3 regions of the Burkholderia sp. LMU1-1-1.1 genome follow, and region 2 is predicted to be linked to each of the others. Evidence: predicted binding sites of a transcription regulator. Region 2 holds the regulator's gene; each other region holds the start of a gene.
The links. Region 2 encodes FNR, which switches genes on or off when oxygen is low (the NO sensors DNR and NnrR bind a similar motif). Its sites were predicted from a motif close to TTGATNNNNATCAA; they were not measured.

Region 1 (10,451 bases), on a different contig from region 2:
GATCTGCATGACTTGCGGCGCGTAATTCATGGTGGTTCGTCCCCTGTGGTCGGGCGCCGGTGCACTTGGTTAGATGCATGAAGTCGGTCGCCACCCTGTGAAAATACCGTGGTTGCCGTACGGCAGCATTGTGCAAGGTCAACTTCCGCCGGAAACCGCAGGAAAGTGTCGCGTGGGATATAATTGAGGGTTGTCCAATCAGGAACTATCGTGACTTACAGCATCAAAGAGATCTTTTACACCCTGCAGGGCGAGGGCGCACACGCCGGGCGTCCGGCGGTATTTTGCCGTTTTTCCGGCTGTAACCTGTGGACCGGGCGCGAGAGCGACCGCGCCGCCGCCGTGTGCCAGTTCTGCGATACCGATTTCGTCGGCACCGACGGCGAAGGTGGCGGCAAGTTCAAGTCCCCGGAGGAACTGGCGGCGACGATCGCCGCGCTGTGGCCGGCCACTTATGCCGCCAGCAAGTATGTGGTGTTCACCGGCGGCGAACCGCTGTTGCAACTGGATGCGGCGCTGATCGCCGCCATGCACGCGGTCGGCTTCACGATCGCCATCGAAACCAACGGCACCTTGCCGGTGCCCGAAGGCGTCGACTGGATCTGCGTCAGCCCCAAGATGGGCTCGACCTTGGTGGTGACCAAGGGCAGCGAGATCAAGGTCGTGATTCCGCAGACCGGACAGGACCTGGCGGCCTACGAACAGCTCGACTTCGAGAATTTCTATGTCCAGGCGATGGACGGCCCGCTGGCCGAGTTCAACATCAAACTGGCGATCGAGACCTGCAAGCGCAATCCGAAATGGAAGCTGAGCCTGCAAACCCATAAACTTTTACAAATACCCTAAGAAAAGATGTCATGCTGACTATTACCCGCAAGCTGGAATTCGACGCCGGCCACCGCATCCCCGACCACAAAAGCCAGTGCCGCAACCTGCACGGCCACCGCTACACGCTGGAAATCACCCTGACCGGCAATATCATCACCGCCGAAGGCAATTCCGACAACGGCATGATCATGGATTTCTCCGACATCAAGGCCCTGGCGAAAGAGCACCTGGTCGATGTCTGGGACCACGCCTTCATCGTCTACGAGAAGGACGCGGCGGTGCGCGATTTCCTGGCCACCTTGCCCGGCCATAAAACCGTGGTCATCGACCGCATTCCGACGGTGGAGAACCTGGCCCATGTCGCCTTCGCCATCCTCAAGTCGGCCTACAAGGACCGCTACGGCACCGGTTTGCACCTGCACAAGCTGGTGTTGCACGAGACGCCCAACTGCTGGGCAGAGATCACCGATGCCTGACACGATGTCCGATGCGATGTCCGATGCGCCGTCCGGGCAGTTCATGCGGCAGGCGCTGGAACAGGCCAAGCACGCGTGGGATCTGGGCGAGGTGCCGGTCGGCGCCGTCGTCGTCAAGGACGGGGTGGTGATCGCGCGCGGCTACAACCAGCCGATCGGCAAGCACGATCCGACCGCGCACGCGGAAATCGTCGCCCTGCGCGCGGCCGCCGAGGTGCTGGGCAACTACCGGCTGCCCGGCTGCGAGCTGTATGTGACCCTGGAGCCGTGCGTGATGTGTTCGGGCGCGATGATGCACGCGCGTCTGGCCAAGGTGGTGTACGGCGCCACCGACCCGAAGACCGGCGCCTGCGGCTCGGTGGTCGATCTGTTCGGGCAGGAACAACTGAACCACCACACCGAGGTTAGCGGCGGAGTCATGGCCGAGGAGTGCGGCGCCATGCTCAAGAGCTTCTTCGCCGCCCGCCGCGCCGCGGCGGCGGCCGCCCGGCGTGGCGACGCCGCTGCCGAATAGGCCGTTTCACCGGCCCGCGTTTCCAGACAGCGGCAAAAATGGTATGCTGAAGCCACGATGCGCGGCGCATCGTCGGCATCGCCGCCAGCCCCCTCCCGGAGACCGCTTTGGCTACCGCAAAAGCAAACGGCATTACGATCACCTACGAAGCCAGCGGCAACCCGCAGGACACCCCCGTGCTGCTCATCATGGGCCTGGGCATGCAGCTGATCGCCTGGCCCCAGGACCTGGTCGACGGCCTGGTGGAGCAGGGCTATTACGTGATTCGCTACGATAACCGCGATATCGGCCTGTCCAGCAAATTCGACCATTTCAAAAAGCCCAACCTGATGCTGGCCTACCTCAAGTCGCTGGTCGGCTGGCGGCAGTCGCCGGCGTACACGCTCAACGACATGGCCGACGACGCGCTCGGCCTGCTCGACGCGCTCGGCATCGCCCGGGCGCACGTGGTGGGCGCCTCGATGGGCGGCATGATCGCGCAAATCTTCGCCTCGCGCTTCGGCCCCCGCACCCTCAGCCTGACGTCCATCATGTCGAGCAGCGGCCGGCGGGGCCTGCCCGGGCCGTCCCCGGCCGCCCGGGCGGCGCTGATGCGCGGTCCCGGCAACGCCAGCGACCGCAAGGAGGTGGTCGACCACGCCGTCGGCGTGTTCCGCACCATCGGCAGCCCGTCGTTTCCGACGCCGGAACGGCAGTTGCGCGCCAATATAGAACGCGCGCTCGACCGCAATGTCAATCCGGCCGGTATAGCCCGGCAGATGGTGGCCGTGGTCGCCTCGGGTGACCGCACGCCGTTGCTGCGCAAGATTTCCTGTCCGGCCCTGGTCATCCACGGCGCTGCCGATCCGCTGGTGCCGGTCGCCTGCGGCGTGGACACGGCCGAAGCCATCCCCGGCGCCAAGTTGCACGTGATCGAGGGCATGGGCCACGACCTGCCGCCGCAACTGATCGAGCGCCTGCTCGCCTTGCTCGACAACCATCTGCGCGGTAATATGACGCCGGACCTGCCCGCGCTGATCGCGCGTCGCGCCGGCAGCGGCACCCCTCAACAATAGCGCTTCACCATTGAACTTCGAACCAACTTGAACACAAAAAAAATCGGCATCGCCATTGTCGCGCCAGGTGGCGCCGCGCCCAACGCCGCCGCGCTCCAGGCCGGCATCGCCCGGCTGGAGCAGCAGGGCTTCCTGGTCCACAATTACTATGACGACGACAAGCGGCACCTGCGCTTCGGCGGCACCGACGCCGCCCGCCTGGCGCAGCTCGACGCCGCCGCCGCCGATCCGGACGTGCGGATCGTCATGGCCCTGCGCGGCTCGTACGGCATGACCCGGCTGCTGCCGCGGATCGACTTCGCGGCGATGGCCGACAGCGGCAAGCTGTTTGTCGGCTACAGCGACTTCACCGCCTTCCAGATGCCGCTGATGAAGCAGACCGGGCGCATCAGCTTCGCCGGGCCGATGATGTACGCCGACTTCGTCCCCGAGGAGACGGATGCCTATACCGTGGGCCAGTTCTGGGATTGCCTGCGCGGTCCGGCGCACGCCGTGCGCGGCGAGGTGGCCGACGGCCGCGCCGACAATCCGGTCGTCGATGTCGGCGGCAGGCTGTGGGGCGGCAATCTGGCGATGATGGTCAGCCTGCTGGGCACGCCGTATTTCCACGCGCTGGACGGCGGCATCGTGTTCATTGAAGATATCTCCGAACATCCGTACCGGATCGAGCGCATGGTGCTGCAGTTGTTGTATGCGGGCGCGCTCGACGGCCAGCGGGCGCTGGTGCTGGGCGATTTTTCCGGCTACAAATTAGGCGTGCTGGAGAACGGTTACGACTTCGAGACCATGCTGGCCTATTTGCGCGAGCGTTTGCCGATGCCGGTGCTGACCGGCTTGCCTTTCGGCCACATCCGGCGCCATGCCACCTTGCCTTATGGGGGCATGGCGCGGCTGGTGTCGGACGCGCGCGGCTTCGACCTGACGATCCGCGACTATCCGACCTTGTAGTTGCCCGGCCTTGTCGCGAGCGGTCCGTCACTGGATGCGGCGCACGCGCGGCGGCTGCTTGGCGCCGTCGACCTCGAAGAAGATGGTGCCGATGGCGTTGCGGCTCAGGACCACTTTGGGATTGGTGCGCTCCATAAACCATTCGGAGCTGCCGTCCACCACCCGCCAGACCTGGCCGTTGGCCAGCGTGAACTGGGTGGTGGGGCCCCAGCCCTCGACCTTGCCGACGACGGTGCTTTCGATCGATGACGGCGTGTCCGTTTTGCGCTTGGCGATCGTGTCCATGCCGAAGCCGGCTTCCGGGCTGGCGGCCGGCGCGGAAGGCGCCGGGGCCGCTGGCGTCGCCGACGCGGCTGTGTTGCCAGGCGCAGCCACGGCGGCCGCTTTCGGCGCACCCGCGGCGGCCACCGGGATCGCGTCATAGCACGCCACACGGCCGGCGACGTCGGCGATGGTGCGGCAGTGGAGCAGGGCGCGATCATCGGCCAGCGCGGAACCGGATATTGCCAGCAAGACAAGCAAAGCTTTCATCGAATACCTTCCAGATTGAGATTTGCCGATTATAGCGATAACCGCGTGGATATCCACCTGGAAAAAAAAGCCCGGTCGCGCGAGCGGCCGGGCTGTCGAAGAGAGGAGGGAGACCGCCTCCTCTTGGTGCAAGGTGACCGGCGTCAGTTCCTGAAATTCATGCCGACCATGATGCGGCGGCCGGCGTAGGACGTGTCGAGCAGGTTGGGCGTGCCGTCGGCGAAGGCCGCATACTGGGCCTGGCTGTTGGTGGTCGAGCTCAGGTTCAGGTTGCGTCCCTCGGCGAAGATCTCCATGTGCTTGTTGATGCGGTAGGCGATCTTGGCGTCGACATAGCGGGTGGCGTTCTTGAAGTTCGGCGAGCCGGGATTGTAGGGCGTGATGGTGGTGCGCCCGCCGGCCGCGTTCGGGTAGTTGTTGACCGAGGTGGCGCCGCAGGCGGCGATGCAGCTGAACTTCTGGCCGACCGCCTGCAGCGAAACCCGCATCGACAGCGCGCCGTCGTCGTACCACAGCGAGGCGTTGTAGGTGTATTTGGATTCGCCGACCGGCGGCAGCGCCTCGCCAGTGAGCAGGTCCACCACGCGCTGGTCGGTGTTTTTCGAGCGCAGCTTGGTGTAGTTGAGGTCGACCCCGGTGTAGCGCAACAGCCACGGCAGGAAGGTGAAGGCGGTCTTGCTGCCGTATTCCAGGCCGGTGCGGGTGATGTTGGCGCCGTTCTCGTAGGTGCGGTAGTCGAAGCCCAGGTTGTCGAGCGAGCGGCCGGTCTGCGGATCGACCAGCCCGGTGCCGTTGAATAGGCTGACGGCGCTCTTGCCGACCACCGTGCTGCCGCCGACCTTGCCGACCTGCCGGAACGCGCCCACCGAGAACGAGGAGTCGTCGTTCGGATACCATTCCAGCGCCAGGTTCTGGTTCTGGTTGGTCTGGGCCTTGAGCGCCGGGTTGCCGATGGTGCCCGAGCAGCTCTGTTCCTCATCGTCCCGGCGCCGCTCGTCATAAGTGCAGGTGCCGGCCGGGATCAGCGCGTTGACCGGCGGCCGGGCCACCTGCTTGGCGCGGTTGTAGCGCAACACGACTTCGTTCGGCACCATCCACAGCGACAGGTTCAGGATCGGCAGGTAGTCCGTGGTGTTGGCGTCGAGCGCGGTCAGCTTGCTGGCCGTGGCGCTGACGGTGCCGCCTGCGGCGGTCGGGTTGAGCGGATCGTAGGCGGCCGTCTTGATGACGGAGGTGAAGCTCATCACGCCGGTGGCGTGGACCTTGGTGCGCACCACGCGGTAGCCGAAGTTGCCGTCCAATTCCATGCCGAACGGCAGGCGCCGATTGGTGAACGGGATCTCGTCGAGGCCGAAGTCGGTCATCAGGTAGGCGGCCGTGGTGCGTTCCTTGAAGGTGCTGACCGGTTGTTGATAGACCTTGCCGTCGCTGGCCGTGCATTCCTTGACGCAGTCGAAGTTGACGTTGGGCGAATTGACCAGGCTGAACACTTTTTCGACGTCGATCTGGTTCCAGCCGTTGATCAAGCCGGCGGGGCGGTCCGGCATGCCGTTGAAAAACGGCGTGTTCGGTTGCGTCATCGATTGCGCGATGATGTCGAGGAACTGCTGCTGCGTCATGTAGGTGTTGCCGGAGCGGGCCGAGGCCGGATCGGTGTTGGGCACGTAGCCGCTGGCGCAGGGCTTGCCGCCCGGCCCGAGCGAGCCGGCGGTGTCGGTGCAGCCGGAGAAGAAGCTGCGCACGTTGGCGCTGGGCAGGATCACGGCCGGCACGTAGCCGGGTTTGCCGAACTCGCCGACGGCCGTTTGCACGGTCGAGCCGCCGCCGCCCCAGCTGCTGCCGGAGGTTTGGCGGAAGTTGAAGCCGCTCTTGACGCGGCGGAAGAACGGAACTTTCTCGCTCAGCGCGTAGCTGAAATCGGCCTTGGCGGTGCGTTCCTCGGTCTCGGCCATCTTCGGCGAGAACGTGATTTGCGGCGCCTGCGTGCTCAGCGGCTGCTGGTTGATCGTGTAGGCCGGAACATACGGACCCTTGGGGCCGGCGTCGACCGCCTTGGTGTCGGTGCCGGCCGGGCGCACCTGCGCGTAGATGGTCGGATCGGCCTGGTTGAAGCTGCTGCCGGCCGGTTGTTCGTAGGTCCACAGGCCGTTGGGCAGCACCCGCATCGTGGTCGGGCCGTAGTTGTAGGTCCAGTTGGTGCGCTTGTCGCCGCGCTGCCACTTGGAACGGGCGTCGCCGACGAAGAACTCGGCCGCGAAGCCGCCGTTCTTGTACACGCCGCCGGTCTGGAAGTAGCGGTCCGTGGTCTTCATGACGTTGTGGATCTGATCGGTGTTGACGGTGGCGTCGCTGATCGTGTACTGCGTCACGTGGTGGTTGGCGTCCACCACCACCGAGCGCGGATCGACGTTGGCGACGATGCCGCTGGCCGGATACAGGCCGGCGCGGTAGCTGGCGCCGTCGTACAGGTAGTAGCCGGAGCCGGGCACGGCGCTGCGCACGCCGGCCGACGTGTCGGTAAAGGTCGGGCCCTGGTAGGTCGGGCTGTAGGCGGTCGCCAGATTGGTGTTCAGGCCGCCCAGGCCGTAGGTCTGGTTGTTGTCATCCACCTCGCGGCGGGCATAGTTGACCTTGCCGTACACGGTCAGCTCGTGGTTGACCTTGAAGTCGAAGCGCAGGTCGACGGTGCCGCGCTTTTCCTCCTGGCGCTTCTCGATGAAACGCACCAGCGACGGCGTGTAGTCGTTCCATTGGTTCAGGCAGCTCAGCAGCTCGTTGCCGCGGGCGTTGATCGCGGCGTTGCGGGCGGTATTGCCATTGATGGCGTTGGCCTGCGCCGTAGTTAATGCCGGGAAGGCCGCGTAGCAGGCCGCCTTGGTCTGGGCCGCCGCCGATTTGGTCAGGATGTCGGCCGGCGAGGCGTGGTCGAAGAAGCCGCCGGCCGTCAGCGGCGAGCGCAAGGTCGGCGCGGTGCTGGCCGGGTCGTTCGGCGACAAGGTGCTCGGCTGGTAGGTGAAGGTCTTGTTGGGCGAGTTGTCGAAATCGACGTTGCGCGCGTAGCCGGCGTTGCGGGTGGTGGCGATCTCGGACGAGTGCGCCTCGTTGACCACGCGCGAGGTCGAGGCGTTGAGCATGACGCCGAAACGGTTGTCGAAGAATTTGCGGGTGAGGATCAGGTTGCTATCGGGCGACCATTCCTTGTTCAGCGAGCCTTGCGTGCCGGCCAGGCGCAGCGAGTAGAACGGCTCCTTGAAGTCCAGGCTGGTGCGGGTCTTGATGATGATGCCGCCGCCGAGCGAGCCTTCGGTCATGTCGGCGGTGGCGCCCTTGACGACGTCGACGCTTTTGATCAGGTCGGCCGAGAGCGAGCGGAATTCGACGCCGCGGCCGCTGCCGCCGCCGTTCATGTCGGTGCCGCCGGCCGACTGCACGCCCTGGCCGTCGATCTCGACGCGGGTCAGGTCGGCGCTGTTGCCGCGGATGGCCACGCTGACGCCCTCGCCGAAGTCGCCGCGGTCGAGCGCGACGCCGGCGATGCGCGAGATGGCCTCGCCGATGTTACGGTCGGGGAAGGCGCCGACGTCGTCGGCGACGATCGAGTCCATCGCGGTGGCGGCGTTCTTCTTGCGTTCGATGCCCGATTGCTGGGCGGCGCGCTGGCCCTGGACGACCACGGTTTTGATCGGTGCGGCGGCCGGCGCCTGCGCGTCCGGCCCGGCTTCCTGGGCGACGGCGGCGTTGCCGGCGACCAGCGAGGCCAGCGCGATCGAGACGGCGTAGGCGGCCGGTGTGAGGCTGGGTGGTTTGGCGCGCGCGCCATGGGTGTGTCCGTGCATGCTCTGTGTCTCCCTGACTGGCCTTTGCGGCCATGTTTTCCAAGCCGGCGGTGTTGGCCGGGCTGATATATTAGTGATTAGTCTAGTGGCGAAATCAGCGGTGTGGGTTGCCAATTAGAAAAGAATCAGCGGATTGAGCGGGATACCCGTTCGGGCGCAAAACCGCAGTTTGGCCATGCGTTTGGATATCGGCCGCGACGCCATGGCGGCAGCCGGGCGGGATAGCCGCCTACCGGCCTTATTTGATATAGATCAATCATTTTTCTTGCGGTGCATAGAAGAATGGCGGGCGTGATCTGGCAACCCGGCGGAATATCGGCAATGCGACAGCAAGAAAACAACGAGGGATTGACTGCCGCCGAGGCCGCCGCGCGGCTGGCGGCGCACGGGTTCAACGAATTGCCGGCATCGCGGCGGTCGGGGCCGTGGCGCCTGCTGGGCCAGGCGCTGGCCGAGCCGATGATACTGTTGCTGGCAGCTTGCGGCGCCGTATACATGCTGCTCGGCGACGCCGGCGACGCGCTGCTGTTGCTGGCCTTCGTCTGCATCGTGGTCGCCATGACGTTTTTCCAGAAACGCCGCACCGAACGCTCCCTGAACGCGTTGCGCGACTATTCCTCGCCACGGGCGCTGGTGGTGCGCGACGGCCGCCAGCAACGCATCGCCGGCCGCGAACTGGTGGTCGGCGACCTGGTGCTGCTGGCCGAGGGCGACCGCGTGCCGGCCGATATGGCGTTGTCGACGTCATCCAATTTCACGGTCGACGAATCGATGCTGACCGGCGAGTCGGGACCGGTCACGAAGCAGGCGGCCGGCGACGGCGACGGCGCGCACCGGGTTTATTCCGGCACGCTGGTCACCAACGGCACGGCGCGCGGCACCGTGACGGCGACCGCCGCCGACAGCGCGATCGGCCGCATCGGCGCCTCGCTGGCGTCGCTCGACAGCGAGCCGACGCCGATTCAACGCGAAACCCGCGCCGTCGTCAGGCAGGTCGCCATCGGCGGGCTGGTGTTGGCCGCCGGCCTGGGGCTGGCCTATTGGTGGTTGCGCGGAGATTGGGTCGGCGGGCTGCTGGCGGGCTTGACCCTGGCTATGGCGGTGCTGCCGGAGGAATTGCCGGTGGTGCTGACGCTATTCCTCGGCGTCGGGGCCTGGCGGCTGGCGCGCCAGAAGGTGCTGGCGCGCAGCGCGCCGGCGATCGAGTTGCTGGGAGCGACCACCATACTGTGCGTGGACAAGACCGGCACGCTGACGGTCAACCGGATGGAGCTGGCGCGGCTGTGGACTGAAGAGGGGGGCGACGACAACTGCGCCGGCGGTGTGCCGTTGCCGCCGGCGGCGCGCGCGCTGCTGGAAAACGCGGTGCTGGCGAGCCACCGCACGGCGTACGACCCGATGGAGGCGGCTATCGCCAATGCCGGTGCCCGGCTGCTGGCCGGCGTGCCGCATGGCGACTGGCGCCTGATCGACGACTATCCGTTGTCGCCGCAGTTGTTCGCCATGTCGCGGGTCTGGCAGGCCCCGGGCGAGGCGGCCTGCCGGGTGGTCGCCAAGGGTGCGCCGGAGGCGATCGTCGAGCTGTGCCATCTGGACCCGGCGCGCGCCGCCCGCGTCGCGGCGCGCGTGGCGGCCATGGCCGGGGAGGGACTGCGCGTGCTCGGCGTGGCGGTGGCCGCGGCCGACGCCGCCAATTTGCCGCAACACCAGCACGGCTTCGACTTCGCGTTCGCCGGATTGCTGGCGCTGGCCGATCCGCTGCGCCCCGAGGTGCCTTCCGTGGTCGCGCAGTGCCACGCGGCGGGGATGCGGGTGGTCATGATCACAGGCGACCATCCGGCCACCGCGATGGCGATCGCGCGCCAGGCGGGCATCGCCGGCGCCGGGGGGGCCTGCCTGACCGGCGACGACCTGCGGCGCTTCGACGGCCGCGCACTGCGGGAAGCGATCAAGGATGCCAATGTTTTTTGCCGCATCGCACCGGAGCAGAAACTGCGCCTGGTGCGGGCCTTTCGCGATGGCGGCGAGGTGGTCGCCATGACCGGCGACGGCGTCAACGACGCGCCGGCGCTCAAGGCGGCCGACATCGGTGTGGCGATGGGCGCGCGCGGCACCGACGTCGCCCGCGAGGCGGCGGCGCTGGTGCTGCTCGAGGACGATTTTTCCCTGCTGCTGAAGGCGGTCCGCCATGGCCGCCGCCTGTATGCCAACCTGCGCAAGGCGCTGGTCTTCGTCGTCGCGGTGCACGTGCCCATCGTCGGCT
Region 2 (10,451 bases):
GACGACTCCGCGGCGACAAACGCCAACGAAAAAGAGCCATCCGGAAAATTTTGATCCACATCAAGGTTTTTTGAGGCCCCGATAAGTAACCTTTGATCTACATCATCAAAGCGTTCTATGGGAGAACTTCGTGGACCTGGCACAGAACTACAACTACAAGATCGTCAAGCAATTTGCGATCGCAACCGTAGTCTGGGGCATCGTCGGCATGCTGGTGGGGGTGATCATCGCCGCCCAACTGGCCTGGCCGGCGCTGAACCTGGACATCCCCTGGCTGACCTACGGCCGCCTGCGGCCGCTGCACACCAACGCGGTCATCTTCGCGTTCGGCATCTGCGGCCTGTTCGCCACCTCGTACTACGTGGTGCAGCGCACCTGCCAGGTCCGCCTGTTCTCGGACAAGCTGGCCGCCTTCACGTTCTGGGGCTGGCAGGCGGTGATCCTGAGCGCGGTCGTGACCTTGCCGATGGGCTTCACGCGCGGCAAGGAATACGCCGAGCTGGAGTGGCCGATCACCATCCTGATCGCCGTGGTCTGGATCGCCTACGCGATCGTCTTCTTCGGCACGCTGATCAAGCGCAAGGTCAAGCACATCTACGTCGCCAACTGGTTCTTCGCCGCCTACATCATCGCCGTCACCCTGCTGCATGTGGTCAACGGCGCCAGCATGCCGGCCTCGGCGTTTAAATCGTACTCGGCCTACTCGGGCGTGCAGGACGCGATGATCCAGTGGTGGTACGGCCACAACGCGGTCGGCTTCATCCTGACCGCCGGCTACCTCGGCATGGTCTACTACTTCATCCCCAAGCAGGCCGAGCGTCCAGTGTACTCGTACCGCCTGTCGATCGTGCACTTCTGGGCGCTGATCTTCACCTATATGTGGGCCGGCCCGCACCACCTGCACTACACGGCGCTGCCGGACTGGACGCAATCGATCGGCATGGTGTTCTCGCTGGTGCTGCTGGCGCCGTCGTGGGGCGGCATGATCAACGGCATCATGACCCTGTCGGGCGCCTGGCACAAGCTGCGCACCGACCCCATCCTCAAGTTCATGATCGTCTCGCTGTCGTTCTACGGCATCGCCACCTTCGAAGGGCCGATGATGTCGATCAAGACCATCAATTCGCTGTCGCACTACACCGACTGGAGCATCGCCCACGTCCACGGCGGCGCGCTCGGCTGGGTCGGCTTCATCACGATGGGCTCGATCTACTACCTGCTGCCGCGCCTGGCCGGCCAGCAAAAGATGTGGAGCACCAAGCTGATCGACCTGCACTTCTGGGTCGCCACCATCGGCATCGTGCTGTACATCGCCGCCATGTGGATCGCCGGCGTCATGCAGGGCCTGATGTGGCGCGCGGTCAACCCCGACGGCACCCTGACCTACACCTTCGTCGAGAGCGTCAAGGCCACCTATCCGTACTACGTGGTGCGCTTCGGCGGCGGCCTGTTGTACCTGAGCGGCATGTGCCTGATGGGCTACAACACCTGGATGACCTTGCGTAACCGCGAAACCGCGACCGCGCGCATTCCCGCGCTGGCCGCCGGCCACGCCTGATATCGGAGTAGAAGATGAAATTCTCACATGAGTGGATCGAGAAAAACCCCTGGCTGCTGATCGCGCTGGTGACCCTGGTGGTCAGCGTCGGCGGCGCCGTCGAGATCGTCCCGCTGTTCTTCCAGAAGTCGACCACCGAACCGGTGGCGGGGTTGAAACCCTATTCGCCGCTGCGCCTGGCCGGACGCGACGTCTATGTGCGCGAGGGCTGCTACAACTGCCACTCGCAGATGGTGCGGCCGTTCCGCGCCGAGACCGAGCGCTACGGCCACTACTCGGTCGCCGGCGAGTTCGTCTACGACCGGCCGTTCCAGTGGGGCTCCAAGCGCACCGGTCCCGACCTGGCGCGGGTGGGCGGACGCTACAGCGACGAATGGCACCGCACCCACCTGGCCAGCCCGCGCGACGTGGTGCCGGAATCGAACATGCCGAACTATCCATGGCTGGCGAAGACCGCGCTGGTGCCGGCCGAGATCGTCCCGAAGATGCGCGCGCTGCAACGCCTGGGCGACCCGTACACCGACGCCGAGATCGCCGCCGCGCCGGAAGAGCTGAAAGACAAGACCGAAGAAGACGCCCTGATCGCCTATCTGCAAGGCTTGGGCACATTAATCAAGACGAGGAACTAGCATGGCTATCGAGAACCTGTTTGACCGCGCCAGCAGCGTGATGACGGTGATTTCCTTCATCACGTTCATCGGCATCCTGTGGTGGGCGTTCATCTCCAACAAGGAAGCCGACTTCGCCAAGGCGGCGCACCTGCCGTTCGAGGACGAGCACCTCGACCATCCCGACCGGGAGAACGGCCATGGCTGATTTCACCAACGGTTTCTGGGACATGTACATCGTCGTGCTGACCCTGCTCGGCATCGCCGGCTGCGGCATCCTGCTGTACTCGCAGGCCAAGGTCAAGCTGGCCAAGGGCAAGGACGGCAAGGTCGGCACCACCGGCCACACCTGGGACGAGGATTTGACCGAACTGAACACGCCGATGCCGCGCTGGTGGATGTGGCTGTTCTACATCACCATCGTGTTCGCGCTGGCTTATCTGTTCCTGTATCCGGGCCTGGGCACCTACGCGGGCAAGCTGGGCTGGAAATCGTCCGGCCAGTACCAGGCCGAGCTGAAGCAGGCGGAATCGGAGTACGGTCCGCTGTTCGCGCAATACCAGAAGCAGGACCTCAAAAAGGTCGCCGCCGATCCGAAGGCGCACGCCATCGGCCAGCGCCTGTTCCTGACCTACTGCGCGCAGTGCCACGGTTCGGACGCGCGCGGCAACAAGGGCTTTCCCAACCTGACCGACAAGGACTGGCTGTTCGGCGGCGCGCCGGAAACCATCAAGGAATCGATCCTGCGCGGACGCATGGGCGTGATGCCGCCGATGGGCGCCGCGCTCGGCTCCGACAAGGATGTGGAAAACGTCGCCCACTACGTGCTCAGCCTGTCCGGCTCGACCGCCGATCCGATCAAGGCGGTGTTCGGCAAGGGCAAGTTCGGCGCCTGCATGGCCTGCCACAGCGCCGGCGGCACCGGCAACCAGACGCTCGGCGCGCCCAACCTGACCGACAAGATCTGGCTGTTCGGCGGCAGCGCCGAGACCGTGATGGAAACCATCCGCAAGGGCCGCAACGCCACCATGCCGGCGTTCGAGGACTTCCTCGGCGACGCCAAGGTGCACGTGCTGGCGGCGTATGTCTGGAGCTTGTCGAACGACGTCAACGCGCCGGAATCGTCGCCCGCGCCAACCGCTCCGGCCGTCCCCGCGGTCGCCGCCACGGCCGCGTCGGAATAAGCGTCGAACACTATGAGCGCACCCGAATCACAAGTCGTCCACATGTACGCCGCGCGGGAGGAGATCTACCCGCGCGAGGCCTCGGGCCGCTATGCCCGGCTGCGCTGGCTGTTCGTCTGGCTGACGCAACTGGCGTTCTATTGCACGCCGTGGCTGCAATGGAACGGCCGCCAGGCCCTGTTGTTCGACCTGGGCGCGCGCAAGTTCTACATCTTCGGCCTGGTGTTGTGGCCGCAGGATTTCATCTACCTGGCCGCGCTGCTGATCATCTGCGCCTATCTGCTGTTCCTGGCGACGGCGGTGGCGGGGCGCGTCTGGTGCGGCTTCGCCTGTCCGCAAACGGTGTACACCGAAATCTTCCTGTGGATAGAGCGCAAGATCGAAGGCAAGCGCAGCGCGCGCATGGCGCTCGACCGCCAGCCGCCGTCGGCCGCCAAATTCGCGAAAAAGAGCGCCAAGCACCTGGCCTGGGGCGCGGTGGCGCTGTGGACCGGCTTCACCTTCGTCGGCTATTTCACGCCGATCAAATTGCTGGCCGAAGAGGTGCTGACGTTGAACTTCGGCCCGTGGGAATGGTTCTGGGTGGTGTTCTACAGCTTCGCCACCTACGGCAACGCCGGCTGGATGCGCGAGCAGGTGTGCAAGTACATGTGCCCGTACGCCCGCTTCCAGAGCTCGATGTTCGACCGCGACACGCTGATCATCACCTATTCGGGCGAGCGGGGCGAGCCGCGCATGCCGCTGTCGAAGAAAGCGGCCGGCAAGGGCGGCGACTGCATCGACTGCTCGATGTGCGTGCAGGTGTGTCCGACCGGCATCGACATCCGCAACGGCCTGCAATACGAATGCATAGGCTGCGCCGCCTGCGTCGACGCCTGCAACGGCGTCATGGACAAGATCGGCCTGCCGCGCGGCCTGATCCGCTACAGCACCGAGCGCGCCATGACCATGCACTACACGCCGACGCAGATCCGCCGGCGCACGCTGCGTCCGCGCGTGCAGATCTACGCCGCCATCCTGGCGTTGATCGTGGCCGCCGTCGGCACCGCGCTGTACCTGCGGGTGCCGCTCAAGCTGGACGTGATCCGCGACCGTGGCGCCATGGGCCGCGAGGTCGAGGACGGCATGATCGAAAACGTCTACCGGCTGCAGATCATGAACACCTCCGAGCGGGCGCAGACCTACCGCATCCGTGTCAGCGGTATCGCCACCTTGTCGCAGGTGACGCCGGAGCTGGTGCGGGTCGAGGCCACCGAAACCAAGGCGCATCCGATCCGGCTGCGCACGGCGCACGGCGCCGCCCATCCGGGCTCGAACAAGATCGCCGTCGAGCTGACGTCGGTCGACGACCCGTCGCTGCATGTGAAGGAGGACGCGGTATTCATCGTACCGCGCTAAGGAGAACGCCATGACCGTATCGATATCGCATGCCACGGTGACGCCGTGGTGGAGGCAGCGCTGGCCGTGGCTGCTGATGGCCGGACCGGCGATCGTCATCGTCGCCGGCGTCTACACCGGCTACCTCGCCTTCACGCGGCAGGACGCGCTGGTGGTGGGCGACTACTACAAGCAGGGCAAGGCCATCAACCAGGACTTGCGGCGCGACCGCGTGGCCAGCGCGCTGGGGTTGTCGCTGTCGATCGGTTACGACGCCACGCAAGGCATCCTGGCCGGCCAGCTGCGCCGCGATAGCGACGACCACGGCAAGACGGAACGATTGTTCGTGCGCCTGTCGCATGCCACGTTGCCGGCCAAGGATATCCAGCTGGTGGTGCGGCCGGATGAATTCGGCGCCTTCCAGATCAATCTGCCGATGCTCGAGCGCAGCCGCTGGGTGGTGCTGGTGGAAGGCGAAAAACGCGACTGGCGCCTGGCCGGCGCCTGGAGCTGGCCGGCGCAGCGCAGCGTCACCCTGCGTGCCGAATAACCCCGTGGTTGGATGCTGATTTTGGCCGGGGAACCGACCGCAATCGTGGATCCACGTGGTCATTCCGCCGCTAATGGCAGGTCTGGGTGCCGGCCGTGATGGCCTTGAGCATGGGCGGATCGAGCAGTTCGATTTCGCGGTTGCTCACGCGCAGCAGGCCTTCCTTCTTGAACTTCGACAGCAGGCGGCTGATGCTTTCGATCGTCAGGCCGAGGTAGTTGCCGATCTCTTCGCGAGACATGCGCAGCTGGAAGGTGTTGGGCGAGTAGCCGCGCGCCTCGTAGCGCGACGACAGGTTGACCAGGAAGGCGGCGAAGCGCTGCGTGGCCTGCATATTGCCCAGCAGGAGCATGACGCTTTGCTCGCGCGTGATCTCCTGGCTCATCATACGGTGGAAGTGCCGCAGCAGGGTCGGCATGTCGGCCAGCAGCTGTTGCAGGCTGCCGAAAGGAATCTCGCACACCTCGCTGTCTTCCAGCGCGACGGCGGTGCAATGGTGCAGGTCGGTGCTGATGGCGTCCATGCCCAGCAGCTCGCCCGCCATCTGGAAACCGGTGATCTGCTCGGCGCCCTCGCGGTTGACTTGGTAGGTCTTGAAATGCCCGAGCCGGATCGCGTACAGGTTCACGAACGGATCGCCGATGCGGAACAAGGTGGCGCCCCGCGCGACCTTGCGGCGGCGGCCGATGATCTCGTCGAGCCGGTCCATGTCTTCGTTGCCCAAGCCCATCGGCAGACACAGCTGGTGCATGCTGCAGTTGGCGCAACTTGCCTTGAGGATGTCGATGGTGGCGCCGGGCAGCACCAGTGAGGGAAGGTCTCTTATCATGCCGCCAGTGTAGACCATTAGTCGCCGTTGTGGGCGATGTCGCAGCGCGCCGATCAGGTATTCGCCCCGTCAGCGAACTTGCTGGCTGCAAGCGACTTTTCGCCGGCGGCGCCTTCCCCGCAAAATATTTCGACATTCGCGCAAATTTAACTTGCGCACTATTCGATTGTTCGCTATAGTTCAACTCAAGCAAGTAGCACACTATTTAATCGCAAACAACCAACCTCGAAAGGAATCACCATGAAACGCTCGATCATCGCCTCCGCCCTGCTGGCCGCCACCGTCCTGACCGCCCAAGCCGCCACGCCGGCCGCCGACACCACCGTGGTGCTGGTGCACGGCGCCTTCGCCGACGGTTCCAGCTGGGAGAAAGTCATCCCTCTGCTGCAAGCCAAGGGCTTGAAGGTGGTGGCCGTGCAAAACCCGCTGACCTCGCTGGCGGACGACGTCGCCGCCGCCCAGCGCGTGATCGACGCGCAAACCGGTAAAGTGGTGCTGGTCGGCCACTCGTGGGGCGGCACCGTGATCACCGAGGCGGGCACCAGCGACAAGGTCAAGGCGCTGGTCTACGTGGCCGCGTTCGCACCGTCGGAAGGCCAGGCCAGCGGCGAACTGGGCAAGGGCTACGCCGTGCCGCCGGGCGTCCCCACCTTGCAAGCCGACGCCAGCGGTTTCCTGTGGCTGCCCGCCGAATCGGTCGCCACCAACTTCGCCCAGGACGTGCCGCCGGCCACCGCCGCGCTGATCGCCGCCACCCAGGGCCCGATCGCCGCCAAGGCCTTCGCCGACAAGACCACCGTGGCGGCCTGGAGAAACAAGGCGAACTACTACATCGCCGCCTCGGAAGACCGCATGATCGATCCGGCCTTGCAGCAAGCGTTCGCGAAGAAAATCAACGCCACCACTATCACGCTGAAAGCGAGCCACGTGCCGATGCTGTCGCAGCCGCAAAAAGTCGCCGACGTGATCATCGCCGCCGCACGGCGTTAATACTGTTGCCAAGGTCGGGCATTGATAGGAGAATTCCCAAGCGCGGCGCGATAAACTCCGCCTGTGGTTCTCCAACTCATGTCCGACCCGCCCGACAAGGATGAAATGAAGCCACTTGGCATCAAGGCTAAAGTTGCGCTGGCGACCAGCATCACGTCGATCCTGATGATCGCGCTGGTGACCGTGGTTCAGATGCAACGCATGAAGGCGGATTTCACCAAGGTACTTTTCACCCAGCAAACGGCGCTGATCGGCCGCACCGCCGAGGAACTCGACGACAAGCTGAGCATGCTGCTCGACATCATCGCCTTGTCGGCGCACCATCAGCCGATCGAGCTGGCCGGCTCCACCGAGCGGCTGCGCGCCTACTACCAGGACCGCGCCGTGCTGGCGCTGTTCGACGATCTGCTGGTGCTCAGCCCGCAGGGCATGGTGGTCGCCGACATCCCGGCCCAGCCCGGCCGGGTCGGCATCGACGCCTCCGACCGCGCCTACTTCCGCACCGTGATGCGCACGCGCAAACCGCTGATCGCCGAACCGGTGATCGGCAAGTCCAACAAGCAACCGATCGTGCAAATGGTGGCGCCGGTACTCAACGCCAACGGCGAGGTGGTGTGCGTGCTCATCGGCGTGCTGCGCCTGTACAAGGACAACGTGCTGGGCCACCTGCGCACCGCCAAGATCGGCCACAGCGGCTACTTCTTCGCCCTCACGCGCGGCGACCATCCGGTCTACGTGCTGCATCCGGACGCCAGCCGCCTGCTGCAGCCGCGCCAGCCCGGCGCCAACCCCGCCACCACGCGCGCGCTGCGCGACGGCTTCGAGGGCACCGTCGACAGCATCAACGGCGACGGCGAGCGCGCCCTCAACAGCTACAAGGCGCTCAAGTCGGTCGACTGGATACTGGCCGCCTCGCTGCCGGCGGAGGAGGCCTTCGAGCCCTTCGACGGCGTGCTCTCGCGCGTGCTGGTGTGGAGCATGGTGGCGTCGATCCTGGCGGCGCTGCTGATCGGCTGGCTCACCTTGCGGCTGCTGGCGCCGCTCATCAAGCTGCGCGACGCCATCGTCGCCATGCGCGGCGACGCCACCCACTTCGCGCCGCTGCCGGTGCGCGCCGACGACGAGGTCGGCCAGCTGACGGCCGCCTTCAACAACCTGATGCGCGACCGGCTGGCGGCCGACGCGCGCCTGCAAAGCCTGGTCGAGTTCGCCCCCAACGCGATCGTCGTGGTCGGCGTCGACGGCCGCATCGAAACCTTCAACCGCGAGGCCGAGCGGCGCTTCGGCTACGCCCGCGACGACATCCTCGGCCAGCCGCTCGAGACCCTGGTGCCGGCGGCGCTGCGCGCACAGCACGCCGCGCACCGCGTCAAGTTCTTCGCCGACCGCCTCAGCGCCGAGCCGGTGCGCATGGGCGGCGCCACCACGCTGTTCGGCCTGCGCCGCGACGGCAGCGAGTTCCCGGTCGAAATCAACCTGAGCGCGGTGCGCACCGACCAGGGCACCAAGGTGCTGGCCGTCATCTCCGACATCACCGAGCGGCGCCGCCTGCAGCTCGAGGTCGAGGCGCGCGCCCAGGAGCTGGAGAAGGAGCGCGACCGCGCCGAGGCGGCCAACCGCGCCAAGAGCGAGTTCGTGGCCAACATGAGCCACGAGATCCGCACGCCGATGAACGCGGTGCTGGGCATGGCCTACCTGCTGGGCAACACCACCTTGACCACCCAGCAGCGCAAGTACCTGAACATGGTCAAGGTGTCCGGACAGTCGCTGCTGGGCATCCTCAACGACGTGCTCGACTTCTCGAAAATCGAGGCGCGCCACATGGAGCTGTCGCCGGTCGAGTTCAGCCTGGACGACACCATGAACTCGCTGGCGACGATGATGACGATGAACGCCGGCGACAAGGAACTGGAGCTGGCCATCAGCGTCGAACCGTCGGTGCCCAAGCGGCTGCGCGGCGATTCGATGCGGCTGCAGCAAATCCTGGTCAACCTGGCCGGCAACGCCATCAAGTTCACCGAGCAGGGCGAGGTGGTGGTCGGCGTCGAGCTGGACGCGCGCGACGAGCACGGCGCGCTGCTGCGCTTCGAGGTGCGCGACACCGGCATCGGCATGACCGAGCACCAGCTGGCGCAGTTGTTCAACGCCTTCTCGCAGGGCGACCAGAGCATCACGCGGCGCTTCGGCGGCACCGGCCTGGGCCTGGCCATCACCAAGCGGCTGATCGAATTGATGGGCGGCCAGATCGCCGTCCACAGCACGCCGGGGCAGGGCTCGAGCTTCTTCTTCAGCCTGCCCTTCGACGTGTTGCCGGAGCGGCCCGAGGAGCGCCGCAAGCCGGCGCTGGGCGAGCTGCGCCTGCTGGTGGCCGACGACAGCCGCACCAGCCGCGAACTGATCGCCAAGCTGATCCGGGCCTGGGGCTGGCAGGCCGACGAGGTCGACTCCGGCGCGGCCGCGCTCGAGCGCTTCCGGCTCGGCCTGGAGACGGAGCGGGCCTACGACGTGGTGCTGGCCGACTGGCACATGCCCGGCATGGACGGGCTGGCCACGGCCAAGGGCATCCGCGCGGCCGCGCCCGACAAAAAGCAACCGATCGTGGTGATGGTCAACGCCTTCGCCCGCGACCGCATGGAGGAGATCTCCAACGCGCCCGAGGCCGACGTGGTGCTGGTCAAGCCGATCACCAGCTCCAACCTGTTCGACGCGCTGCACCAGGCGCTGGTGACCAAGGCCGACGCCAGCGTGCAGGCGGCGGCAGACCAGGGCATCGACGGCAGCCTGGGCGGCATGCATTTCCTGCTGGTGGAGGACAACCTGCTCAACCAGGCGGTGGCGCGCGGCATCCTCGAGCTGGGCGGCGCCACGCTCGATGTCGTCGACAACGGCCAGCAGGCGGTCGACCGCATGAGCGAGCACCCCGGCCTCTACGACCTGGTGCTGATGGACATGCAGATGCCGGTGATGGACGGCTTCACCGCCACCCGCCTGCTGCGCCAGGAGTTGAAGCTGACCCTGCCCATCATCGCGATGACGGCCGGCGTGCTCGAATCGGAGCGCGAGCGCAGCCTCGAGGCCGGCATCACCGATTTCATTCCCAAGCCGATCGAGGTCGAGGAGATGCTGGCCGTGCTGCAAAAGCATTTGCCGAGGAAGACCGCGAAGCCGGCCCCGACGCCCGCCGCCGCCCCGGCGCCCGTGGCAGCGCCCATGCCCGCCGCGCCTGCCGAAGCCAGCGCGCCGGCGCCAGCGCCGGTCCGGGCCGGCGCCCCATCGCCCGCCCACGCGCCGGTCAAGCTGGTCAGCTCGCCGGCGCCGGCCGGCGAGGCCAGCGCCTTCAACGTCGACAGCCTGA
Region 3 (10,451 bases), on a different contig from region 2:
GGGCGGGTATAGCTGCCGGCCGGCATCACGGTTTCATACATGCCTTCCCAGTCGAGGCCGTCCTCGGACGTGATCGACACGGCGGCTGCGGGTGCGGCGGCCACCGGCGCGGCCACGGGGGCCGGCGCAGGCGCCGGAGCGGCGGCCGGCGCGGCGGCGCCGGTCTTGCCCTCGATGGCGTCGGTCAGGATCACTTCCAAGTCGTGCGGCATCGGCGCCAGGCTGTGCGGCTCGGCGCCGTTGTTCAGTTCGGCGAGCTGGTCGGCCACGAAGCCGGACGCCTGCAGCGCCGCCTCGATCGCGATCGGCGTCACCGGCGCGGCGCCGGTGCGCAGCGCGTCGAACAGGTTCTCGGTCAAGTGGCAAGCCGCGACCATCGCCGGCAGGCCCATGAAACCGGCGCCGCCCTTGATGGTATGGAAGGAACGGAACACCGCGTTCAGTGTCTCTTTGTTGTCGGGGTCGCGTTCGAGCCGCAGCAAGTGCTCTTCAACGTTGACCGCCAGATCCATCGCCTCGACGACGAAATCCTTCAGCATATCGTCCATTAGAATCCCAGATCAGCAAGCAGGTCGTCGACATTGTCCTGGTTCAGCGCCACGGCCGGAGCCGAGGGGCCGGACATCAGGGACACTTCTTTTTGCGCGATTTTCTCGCGTACCGCCGGCGGCGCGTTGTCGCGCAGCAGTTCCGCCAGTTCGTGCTCCACCGTCTTGGTGATGTTCACGACCTTCTTGATCAGCTGACCGGTGATGTCCTGGAAGTCCTGGGCCATCATGATTTCCAGCAGCCGGGCTTTTTCGGCCTCGGTGGCGGCCGAGACGGCCACGGCGAAGGCTTGCGAATCGCCGGCGAGCTGCTTGAACTGGTCAAGGCTGAGCTTGCCCGCGAACAGGTCGGCCCAGCGGTTCTCCATTTCCTTGGATTTCTTCGACAGGGTGTCCTGCTCGGGCATGCCCTCGTCAAGCGTGTTGAGCACCTTGTTGGCGGCTTGTTCGGTCAGGGTGGCGACGTATTCCAGGCGGTCCTGGGCGTCGTTGATCTGCGACGAGGCCTCGGTCAGCGCCTTGTCGTAGCCCAGTTCGCGCAGCGAATCGTGCAGCAGGCGCACGATGCCGCCCAGACGCTCGAACATCGGCTTGTCGCCGCCCTCCTCGGCCTCGCCGCCTTCGGCGGCCGCGGCCGCGGGAGCCGGCGCGGCTGCGACGGGTGCGGGCGCCGGCGCGGCCGCGGCGGCCGACGACGACACCTCGTCGAACAGGCTTTCGAGGTCGTCTTCTGCGGCGGCTGGTGCGGGGGCAGGCGCTGGAGCGGGCGCTGCGGTCTTGCTCTGAGCGGACACTTCTTCAAATAATGCGTCGAAATCATCAGCGGCGTTGGTCATAATCCCTGCTTCTCCATAATTTGTAAAATTGCTGCCCTCAACCCTGCGTATTGATGACGCTCGGCAATAAAAAGCACTTATGCGAGTGTAGCAGGGCAACACGGAATTATTCAATCCCGGCGTCGGTCGACTGCCCTGTTCTCCGTCTCAAAGCCTTGTTTCGTTGTATTTGGAGATACTATCACCGGATAGATCGACTAAGGGAGCATTAAAGACACAAACGTGATGCTTGTGTGCAAAAAAGCCGCCGGGCAACTGTGAACAAGTGTTAAAGCGGCCGCCGGCGGGCCGGGCAAACAGCTTTTATTTGATAAACATCAAGTCTTTCCTTACTAACAATACTGTAAATCGCGACTACAATGGGAAGTAGGCCGCGTTGACAAAGGAGGCTCGCCATGTACCGCAAAATCCTGATCACCACCGACGGCTCGGCCGTGTCGAGCAAGACCGCGTGCGCCGGCGTGGCGCTGGCCGAGCAGCTCGGCGCCGAGGTGCTGGCCCTGTTCGTCGCGCCCGAATACCAGTATCCGATCTATGTCGAAATCATCCCGCCCAGCTATCCGAGCGAGGACGAATACCGCGCCGCGATGCTGCGCGCCGGCAAGGAGCACACGAAGGACGTGGTCGAGTCCTGCGCCCGCCGCAACGTCCGCTGCGAGGCGCTGACAACGTTTTCCGAGAGCGCCGCGCTTAAAATCGTCGACGTGGCCGAACACAACGCCTGCGACCTGATCTTCATGGGCTCGCACGGACGCAGCGGCTGGGGGCAACTGCTGCTGGGCAGCGTGACCAACAAAGTCTTGTCGCACTCGCGCATCCCGGTGCTGGTGCATCGCTTGATCAAAGAACCGGACCACAAATAAAATGCGGCCTGATTGCGGTTTCTGTAGTAAGATCGCAAGATTAATTCAAACACAACAGCATTTACTTCAGGTCACTTGAGATAGCCTCTTTATGATTCGAATAGTTATTGCGGACGACCACACCATCATGCGCGAGGGTCTCAAGCGCATTCTCGACGGTGCGCCCGACATCGATATCGTGGGCGAGGCGATCGACGGCTTCGAAGTGCTCGGCCACGTGCGCCAGGGCGGCTTCGACCTGCTGCTGCTGGACCTGTCGATGCCCGGGCGCAGCGGCGTCGACCTGATCCGCCAGATCAAGGCCGAGGCGCCCAAGCTGGCCATCCTGATCCTCACCATGCACGAGGAGGAACAGTACGCCGTGCGCGCCATCCGCGCCGGCGCCCAGGGCTACCTGACCAAGGAGAGCGCCGGCACCCAGCTGGTCGGCGCGATCCGCAAGGTCGCCTCCGGCCGGCCCTACATCAGCACCGAGGTGGCCGAGCAATTGGCGCTCAACATCATGATGCCGAACGAGAGCCTGTTGCATAAACAACTGTCGGACCGCGAATTCGAGGTGTTTTCCTTGTTGGTGGCGGGAAAATCGATCACCGAGATCGCCAACAGCCTGCACCTGAGCGTGAAGACCGTCAGCACGCATAAAACCCGCATCATGCAGAAAATGGGCATGAACTCGCTCTCGGAGATGGTCCAATATGCCGTGGCGCATCGCCTGTTGTCCCCCTTCAAAACCTGAAACCGGCCCGGGCAGTAGGAGTCCTCCTACAACCGTGCGCTGACGCCTACTCCCATATTCAGCCATTGCTGATATCTATCTCCTCCCTCTGTTGGCATACTGAAACCACACGATTGATGCTGCAAGGCTACATGCCAAGCAGCGAGATGCCATACGGCACATTTGCTGTACAAAATGTCATGCGGTCAACCGTCCCCGGCCCAACGAACAGAGTTACCTGATCAGGAGATCAACATGCTGTCAACGCAAACGTCTGAAATTCGCCCAGTCACCACCGCGACGGTGCAATCCTCTTCGATGGAGGCAGGCCGTCAGCGTCAGGGGCGGCTGTGGTCGAACCTGAAGGAGGTCTGCGACCTGCTGCACATCCCGGCGGCCGTCTCGGTCGCGACCGAGGAACTGCTGTTCCAGCACGTGCAGTTCAAGACGGGCCAGCGCATCCACACGATCGGCCAGCCGTTCGACACGCTGTACATCGTCAACTCCGGCTTCCTCAAGACCGTGCTGATCGACGAGTTCGGCAACGAGCAAGTGCTCAGCTTCCCGATGAAGGGCGACATGCTCGGCGTCGACGGCATCCACACCCGCCACTACTCGTCGGAGGCGGTGGCGCTGTCGGACTGCGACCTGATCCTGCTGCCGTTCAAGAAGCTCACCGCCCTCGGCCGCGTGCACCTGGAACTGGAAAACATGATGTACGGCGTCATGAGCCGCGAGCTGGTGCGCGAACAGGCCATGATCGGCATGCTCGGCGCGCTCAGCGCCGAGGCGCGCGTAGCGCGCTTCCTGGTGTCGCTGGCGGACCGGTTCGCGCAGATGGGCTACTCGAGCAAGCTGTTCAACCTGCGCATGACCCGCCACGAGATCGGCAGCTACCTGGGCCTGACCTTGGAGACGGTCAGCCGCACGCTGTCGGCCTTCAACGAAATCGGCCTCATCAGCGTCGACCAGCGCACCATCGGCATCAAGGACCCGGAGGCGCTCAAGACCTTGCGGCGCCTGCCGCCGTCGCGCACCCGCGCCAAACAACTGGCCGCGGCCAAGAGCAAGGCGGGCGAGGCGGTCACGCCCGGCCAGCTGCTCGCCACGCTGTAAGCCATATCGGGCAATTACCCAGCCTTGGGCCCGGCCTCCCCGCCGGGCTTTTTTTTGCCTGCCCCCCCGCAGCGCCGCGAACACCCCCACCTTCATTTCAAATAAGGCTTGCATTCCGTCCCGCCTTCCACAATAATGAATGCAAATACGAATCATTCTTATTTAAAGGAGAAACGACGATGACCACCACCCTGACCCTGCCCGTGTCGCAACCGGCCCGCCCTTCCCCCGCCCTGGTGTCCTCGGCGGTCTCGCCCGTCAAGCGCATCAGCAGCGCCGGCCTGATGGAGGGCGGCCGCGAACTCGAGATCGAACACGCGGGCCGCGTCTACCGCCTGCGCGTCACCCAGCTCAACAAGCTGATCCTGACCGCCTGATTCCTTTAATTCCGCTTGCCCCGGGCGCCGCCGCGCCCACTCCCCGAGTCGCCAGCCACACCGCCAGCCGCACTCCCAATTTCGATCCAGGAGCGTTTGATGGCCATAGACCGTAGCAATCCGATTTTTCTCGCCCCTTCGCAAGGCGGACATAATCCCGAACTGATGCTGTCCGCCGTGCTGCATCTGATGTCGCACTACATGGCCGGCGGCGACGCGGCCGGCGGCTGCGTCAAGCTGGCCTCGGTGATCGAGCGCCACCTGAAGGCGCTGGCCAGCCTGCCGGACCTGGCGCCGGTGCTCAGCGCCACCTGCCAGCAGTTGTCCGAGCAGTGGGCCACGGTGGTCGAACGCAATATGCACGAGCAGGAGAAGACCAATTTCCTCAGCCGCATCATGGCGCGCGCCCGCAGCGCGCCGGCCACCGCCTGAGGAGACGATCAGATGTGCGAAAAACACGATCCGCTGGCGGCCATCGTCGCCGCCGCCATGCCACGGCTGGGCACCGCCAACCCGGCGCCGGCCCAGGCCCAGCTTCCGGTCGGCGCCGACCAGCCCGCCGCCCGGCAAGTCGTCAAGCCCGTCATCAGCAACGTCGCCGCCATCCTCGCCGGGGAGCCGGAGGCGCACACCTCGCGCCGCCGCCGGCTGTGGGAGCTGGGCCACGCCTGCCATTGCCCGCTGGTCGGCGTCGGCTTCCCGCTGGGCGTGCTGCGCAAGCTGGTCGACAAGGTCACCAGCGGCAAGGTCGTCGCCGATGATTACGAGGTGCACGTGGGCGCCGTCACCGAATGCGCCAACCGCAACCGCCTGTCCGAGGCGCTGCAAAAGGAACTGGAACGGCGCTACGCGGCCGTGCTGCTGCGCTTCCGCAGCGCCAAGACGACCGAGCAGGTCGGCGAGCTGTGGCGCACGGCCGTGGCCAACGGCGACGTCGCCGGCGCCTTCTGGGCCGGCCTGACCCATCCGCGCTGCAGCAGCGAGCTCGAGGAACAGATGTGCCGCGACCTGCACATGGTGCAACACCAGGCCGGCGCCTGCGTGCGCGCCGACATCGGCAAGTTCAACGCCACCCTGGCCGAGAACGCGCGCCTGACGCACGACCTGGGCAAGGCCCAGCAGCGCGCCGCCGCCCTGCTGGCCGACAAGAGCGCCGACGCCGAGCGCCACGCGACGCAACTGATGCAGCTGCGCGCGCAACTGGTGGGCAAGGACAGCATGATCGATTCGCTGCGCACCGAGCTCGAACAGTTGAAGGAATCGATCCCGGGCCTGGAGACGCGCGCCAAGCTGGCCGAGCGCCTGGCCCAGATGGACGAGCGCGAGCGCGCGCTGCGCCAGCAGATCGCCGAGCTCAAGACCGAGGCGCTGCGCGCCGTCGAGCCGCCGGCGCCGATCCAGGAGGAAACGCGCCAGGTGGTCGAGCATGTCATGAAGATGCCGCTGCGCCTGAGCGACCGGGCCGTGCTGTGCGTGGGCGGACGCTCGGGCAACGTCGCCACCTACCGCGAGCTGATCGAGCAACAGGGCGCGCAGTTCGCCCACCACGACGGCGGGCTGGAGGACAACGCCAACCGCCTCGACGCCAGCCTGGCGGCGGCCGACCTGGTGATCTGCCAGACCGGCTGCATCAGCCACAGCGCCTACTGGCGGGTCAAGGACTATTGCAAGCGCACGGGCACCCGCTGCGTGTTCATCGACAATCCCAGCATCTCGAGCCTGGCGCGCGGCCTGGAGCAGGCCGGCGCCGAACCGTAACAATACCCGGCATAAAAAAAGCCCCCACCCGCGCTGAACACGGTCTTGACCGGGTTCAGGCTGGTGGGGGCTTTTGCTTGCTAAGCGGCGAGCCGGCTTAGAAGGTGTAGTTGCCGGTCATGTAGAACGTACGGCCCATCGGATCGGCGTAGCGTGCGTCGTAGCCGATCTGGTGGCCGGACGAAGCGCGCAGCGACAGCGGTGGATTGCGGTCGGCCAGGTTCTTCACGCCGGCGCGCAGGCTGAACTGCTTGGTCGCCTGCCACTTGCCCTGCCAGTCGAACGTCAGGTATGACGGCACTTCGATGCGGAACGTTTCGTTCTTGTTCGTGCCCAGGTTGTACGAGGTCGCCGACGCGTCGGTGTAACCGTTGCGGTAGTTGGCGATCAGCGAGTTCGAGAACGCGCCGGTGTCGAGCGTGGTGGCCAGGCGGATCACATGGCGGAACGCGACCTGGTCATCGATACCGAAGAAGTTCATGCTGTTGACCCAGTCGTTGCTGGTGCCCGGACGGGTGTAGTCCGACTTGAGCAGGTAGGTGCCGTTCAGCGTGGCGCTCAGGTTGCCGAAACCGAAGCGGTGACGGTAGGTCGTTTCCCAGTCGATACCCTGGTTGTGGGTCTGGCCGATGTTGACCGACAGCGTTTTCTTGGCCCACAAGGTCTGGCCGCTGCCTGGTTCCACGAAGGTGGTGAACAGGTCGCGGAACTGGACCGGATCGGCGAAGATCTGCGCTTCCGACACCGCCGAGACGGCGTCGCGGATCTTCACGTCCCACAGGTCGGCCTGGACGTAGAACGAGTTGGTCGGCTCGAAACGGAAGCCCACGGTGAACTGCTTCGACTTCTCGGGCTTGAGCTTCTCGTTGCCGCCGGAGAGGACGTTGTACTGGCTCTTGCCAACGCGGCAGTAGGCCGAGTTTTCCGCCGCCAGGTTGGCCGGGCATTCCCATGGCGAGGCGGTGAAGCCGGCCGCCACCAGTGGCTGGCCGATGTCGAGCATCGACGGCGCCTTGAAGCCGGTGCCGTACGAGCCGCGCATCAGGAACGACTGGGTCGGCTGCCAACGGGCCGACACCTTGTAGGTGCTGGCCGATTCCTTGTTGCCCATTTCGCGGTTGGCGATGTGGTTCTTGACCGCTTCGATGGTGTCGTAACGCGCGCCGGCGGTCACTTCGACGGTCTTGATCACAGGGATGATCATCTCGGCGAAAGCACCGTAGTTGTCACGTTCCATGTCGTAGGCCGGCGAAGCGCTGAAGCCGTAGATGTCCGACGAGGTCGCGTTCGGGGTTTGCTTGTAGTGGTAGTTGCGGTAGTCGCCGCCCAGACCGATGCTGGCCGCGCCGGCCGGCAGCTGGAACAGTTCGCGCGAACCGCGGAAATCGATACCCTTGAGCGTGGTCGAAGCCTCGCGGATCGAACCCTTGAACACCGAGTTGGCGATCAATTGCTTGGTGGCGGCGCTCTGCTCACCGGCGGCCAGGAACGGGTTGAACTGATTGTTGGCCAGCATGCTGCGGAACTCGGCGTTCTTCACGTAGCCGCCCTGATAGCGCTCGTCGATCGAGTTCTCCGACCAGGTCAGGCCGGCGCCGACGCTCCAGGCGCCGATCTCGCCCTCGGTGCCCAGCACCAGGTGCTTCGCTTCGGTGATGGTCTGGCTGTCGCGGGTGCCCCAGTCGTAGGTGCGGTAGGAGGCGGTGGCGCTCGTCAAGTTGGCGTCTTGCGCGGCGGTCAGGTACGGACGCACGTAGTTGTTGTACAGCTGCGAGCCTTTGGCCAGCGCGATCGACGCGGTGTTCGGCGCGATGCGGGCGGTCAGGTCCATGCGCGAGTACGCGGCCTCGGCGAACACTTCGAAGCTCTCGCCGACTTTGGCGGTACCTTTGGCGAACACGGTGTCGCGCTTGCTTGCCGGTACGATCTCGACGGTAGCGGCCGAATCGAAGCCGCAGTTCTGCACGGTGGCCGTGTTGTTCTTCTGCGGCTGGTTCATCGGGCCGCACTGGCCGTTGATGTTGCGGTACGGATTGAAGCCGATCGACGACGTCGACGTTGGCGTGCGGCCGTCGCGGTAGGTCGCGGCGACGTTGCCCGGCACGGCCGAGGTGCTCGAACGGTCGTGGATGTAGTTCTGGCCGTTCCAGCTGAATGGCAGGAACGAGCTGTTGGCGAATTCGCGGTCGGTGGCTTTGACGCGGCTGTTCTCGTCGTGGCGGGCCGACAGCAAAACGTTGTAGCGGTTGGTGTCGAGGTCGCCGAAACCGTAGGTGGCGCTGAAATTGCTCGACTGGCCGGCGCGGCTTTGGCCGGGCTGGCTGGCGGTCGCTTCGATACTGCCGCCTTGCAGGTTTTTCTTCAGGATAAAGTTGATCACGCCGGCGATGGCGTCCGAACCGTACAGGGCCGAGGCGCCGTCGGTCAGGATCTCGACGCGTTCAACCGCGCTCATCGGAATGGCGTTCAGGTTGATCGCGGAGCCCGAGCCTTGCGGGGCGATGCGGCGGCCGTTCAGCAACACCAGGGTGTAGCTTTCGCCGATGTTGTGGATCGAGGCGGACACGCGGCCGCCGGAGTTGGTGCCGGCGGCGATCGCGGCGACGGTGAAACCTTGCATCGAAGGCAGGGCCTGGATCAGTTCGGCAACCGAGGTGGCGCCGGTCTTGGCGATCTGTTCCGAGCTCAGGCGTTGCACCGGCAAGGCGCCTTCGACGTTGATACGCTTGATGGCCGAACCGGTGATTTCCACTTTCTGGATCGCCTGCTCTTGTGCCGACGCCTGACCCGCGAACATGGTGGTACCGGCCAGGACTGCGAGTGCCAGGCGCACGGATCGGGCGCCGACTTTCTCTTGCAAAATCATTCACTACTCCCTGTAATGTGGTTATATAAACTACATGAGCAAGGTGAATGCGTGCGCGTCGCGCTATGGCGGCCGAGACAGGCCTGGCGCGGATTCGGCCGCCGGGGGCCGCAACGCAGGACGGAAAAGGAACAGGCTAAGCGACGAGTGCGTAGGAACGGTCCTTGCTCATCAGGCGGGGATTATGTAACGGCTTTGTCACAAAAGGGGGATGTTTTAGGGCAATTTCCGGAAACAATAAGACAAAACGGCGAGAAATGTTGATTGTTTAGAAGCAAGCTATTATGAATAAACTTTATTTTGCAAAAGCGCGTTTCACCCATATGCAAGCGTGGCGTTTTTACCACATCGATATATATATCCCATCGTCAATATGACGATTTCAGTCAATAAACGTCGCGCTGATAACGCTTTTCAGTCACCAATGTATCCAACCGGGCACGCCCCAGTATCTGTTCGAGCGCCCCATCGACGCCCGCCGCCATCCCCTCCAGGCTGCCGCACACATAAATGGCGGCGCCTTCCGCGACCCAGGCGCGCAACTTGTCCGCGCGCACCGGCAGCAGGTCCTGCACATAGCGCGCGGCGCCGCCGTCGCGCGACCAGGCCAGGTCCAGGTCGAGCCGTCCCGCCTGGTGCAGCGCCGTCAGCTCGTCGCGGTAATGGAAGTCGTGCTCGGCGTTGCGCTCGCCAAACAGCAGCCAGTTGCGCCCCTGCCCGGCCAGCGCGCGCGCCCGGAGGTGGCCGCGCAGGCCGGCGATGCCGCTGCCGTTGCCGATCAGGATCAAGGGCCGCCCCGCGTTGTCCTCTAGCCGGAAGCGGCGGTGCTGGCGCAGCCGCAAGCGCACCGTCTGGCCCGGCTCGGCCTGGCGCGTCAGCCAGCCGGACGCCACGCCGTGGCCGCCGTCCTCGTGGCTGTGCAGGCGCACCAGCAGGTGCACGCCGCCGTCGGCCGGGACCGACGCGATCGAATATTCGCGCGGACGCGACGGCTCGGCCGGCGCGGCGATCTGCACCAGGTCGCCCGACTGCCAGTCCGGCAATACGCCGCCAGGCGGCGTCAGCTCCAGGTGGTAGACCGGCGCCCCCGCGCTGCCGGGGTTGAGCGCCACGCGCGCGCTCAACCGCCAGTCCTCGAACGCCGGCGCGCTCCAGTCCGGCGCGTCGCTGGTGCCGGCCAGGTGGCTCAACTGTTGCCGCCACAGCGCGATGGCGGCGTCGGCGCTGCGGTCGACCTCGATGCGCGGGAACAGGCTCTGCGCGCCGCGCGCGGCCAGCCAGGCGTCCAGCGCCCGGCCGAAGCCGCAGAATTGGCCGTAGGCGCTGTCGCCCAGCGCCAGCACCGCGTAGTGCAGTTGCGCCAGCGGCAATT

Region 1: the regulator FNR is predicted to act here: its motif matches at 8,431-8,444, upstream of MRBLMU1_RS01135 (cation-translocating P-type ATPase).
Region 3: the regulator FNR is predicted to act here: its motif matches at 1,692-1,705, upstream of MRBLMU1_RS07825 (universal stress protein).

What each region holds. Positions count from the first base shown of each region.
Region 1 is NZ_JBEGHG010000001.1:293,199-303,649, reverse strand. It holds gene MRBLMU1_RS01175 (sensor histidine kinase) at 1-30, opposite strand, end outside; gene queE (7-carboxy-7-deazaguanine synthase) at 211-846, shown strand; gene queD (6-carboxytetrahydropterin synthase QueD) at 858-1,304, shown strand; gene tadA (tRNA adenosine(34) deaminase TadA) at 1,297-1,818, shown strand; gene MRBLMU1_RS01155 (alpha/beta fold hydrolase) at 1,926-2,873, shown strand; gene MRBLMU1_RS01150 (LD-carboxypeptidase) at 2,901-3,821, shown strand; gene MRBLMU1_RS01145 (hypothetical protein) at 3,849-4,352, opposite strand; gene MRBLMU1_RS01140 (TonB-dependent receptor) at 4,496-8,188, opposite strand; gene MRBLMU1_RS01135 (cation-translocating P-type ATPase) at 8,510-10,451, shown strand, end outside.
Region 2 is NZ_JBEGHG010000045.1:393,667-404,117, forward strand. It holds gene ccoS (cbb3-type cytochrome oxidase assembly protein CcoS) at 1-54, shown strand, start outside; gene ccoN (cytochrome-c oxidase, cbb3-type subunit I) at 131-1,558, shown strand; gene ccoO (cytochrome-c oxidase, cbb3-type subunit II) at 1,573-2,187, shown strand; gene MRBLMU1_RS25190 (cbb3-type cytochrome oxidase subunit 3) at 2,189-2,374, shown strand; gene ccoP (cytochrome-c oxidase, cbb3-type subunit III) at 2,367-3,350, shown strand; gene ccoG (cytochrome c oxidase accessory protein CcoG) at 3,363-4,748, shown strand; gene MRBLMU1_RS25205 (FixH family protein) at 4,759-5,277, shown strand; gene fnr (fumarate/nitrate reduction transcriptional regulator Fnr) at 5,348-6,106, opposite strand; gene MRBLMU1_RS25215 (alpha/beta fold hydrolase) at 6,347-7,096, shown strand; gene MRBLMU1_RS25220 (response regulator) at 7,202-10,451, shown strand, end outside.
Region 3 is NZ_JBEGHG010000007.1:30-10,480, forward strand. It holds partial or broken gene MRBLMU1_RS07815 (Hpt domain-containing protein) at 1-548, opposite strand, end outside; gene MRBLMU1_RS07820 (protein phosphatase CheZ) at 548-1,384, opposite strand; gene MRBLMU1_RS07825 (universal stress protein) at 1,780-2,247, shown strand; gene MRBLMU1_RS07830 (response regulator) at 2,339-2,983, shown strand; gene MRBLMU1_RS07835 (Crp/Fnr family transcriptional regulator) at 3,281-4,078, shown strand; gene hemP (hemin uptake protein HemP) at 4,258-4,455, shown strand; gene MRBLMU1_RS07845 (hypothetical protein) at 4,555-4,887, shown strand; gene MRBLMU1_RS07850 (DUF2325 domain-containing protein) at 4,900-6,213, shown strand; gene MRBLMU1_RS07855 (TonB-dependent receptor) at 6,311-9,079, opposite strand; gene MRBLMU1_RS07860 (sulfite reductase subunit alpha) at 9,466-10,451, opposite strand, start outside.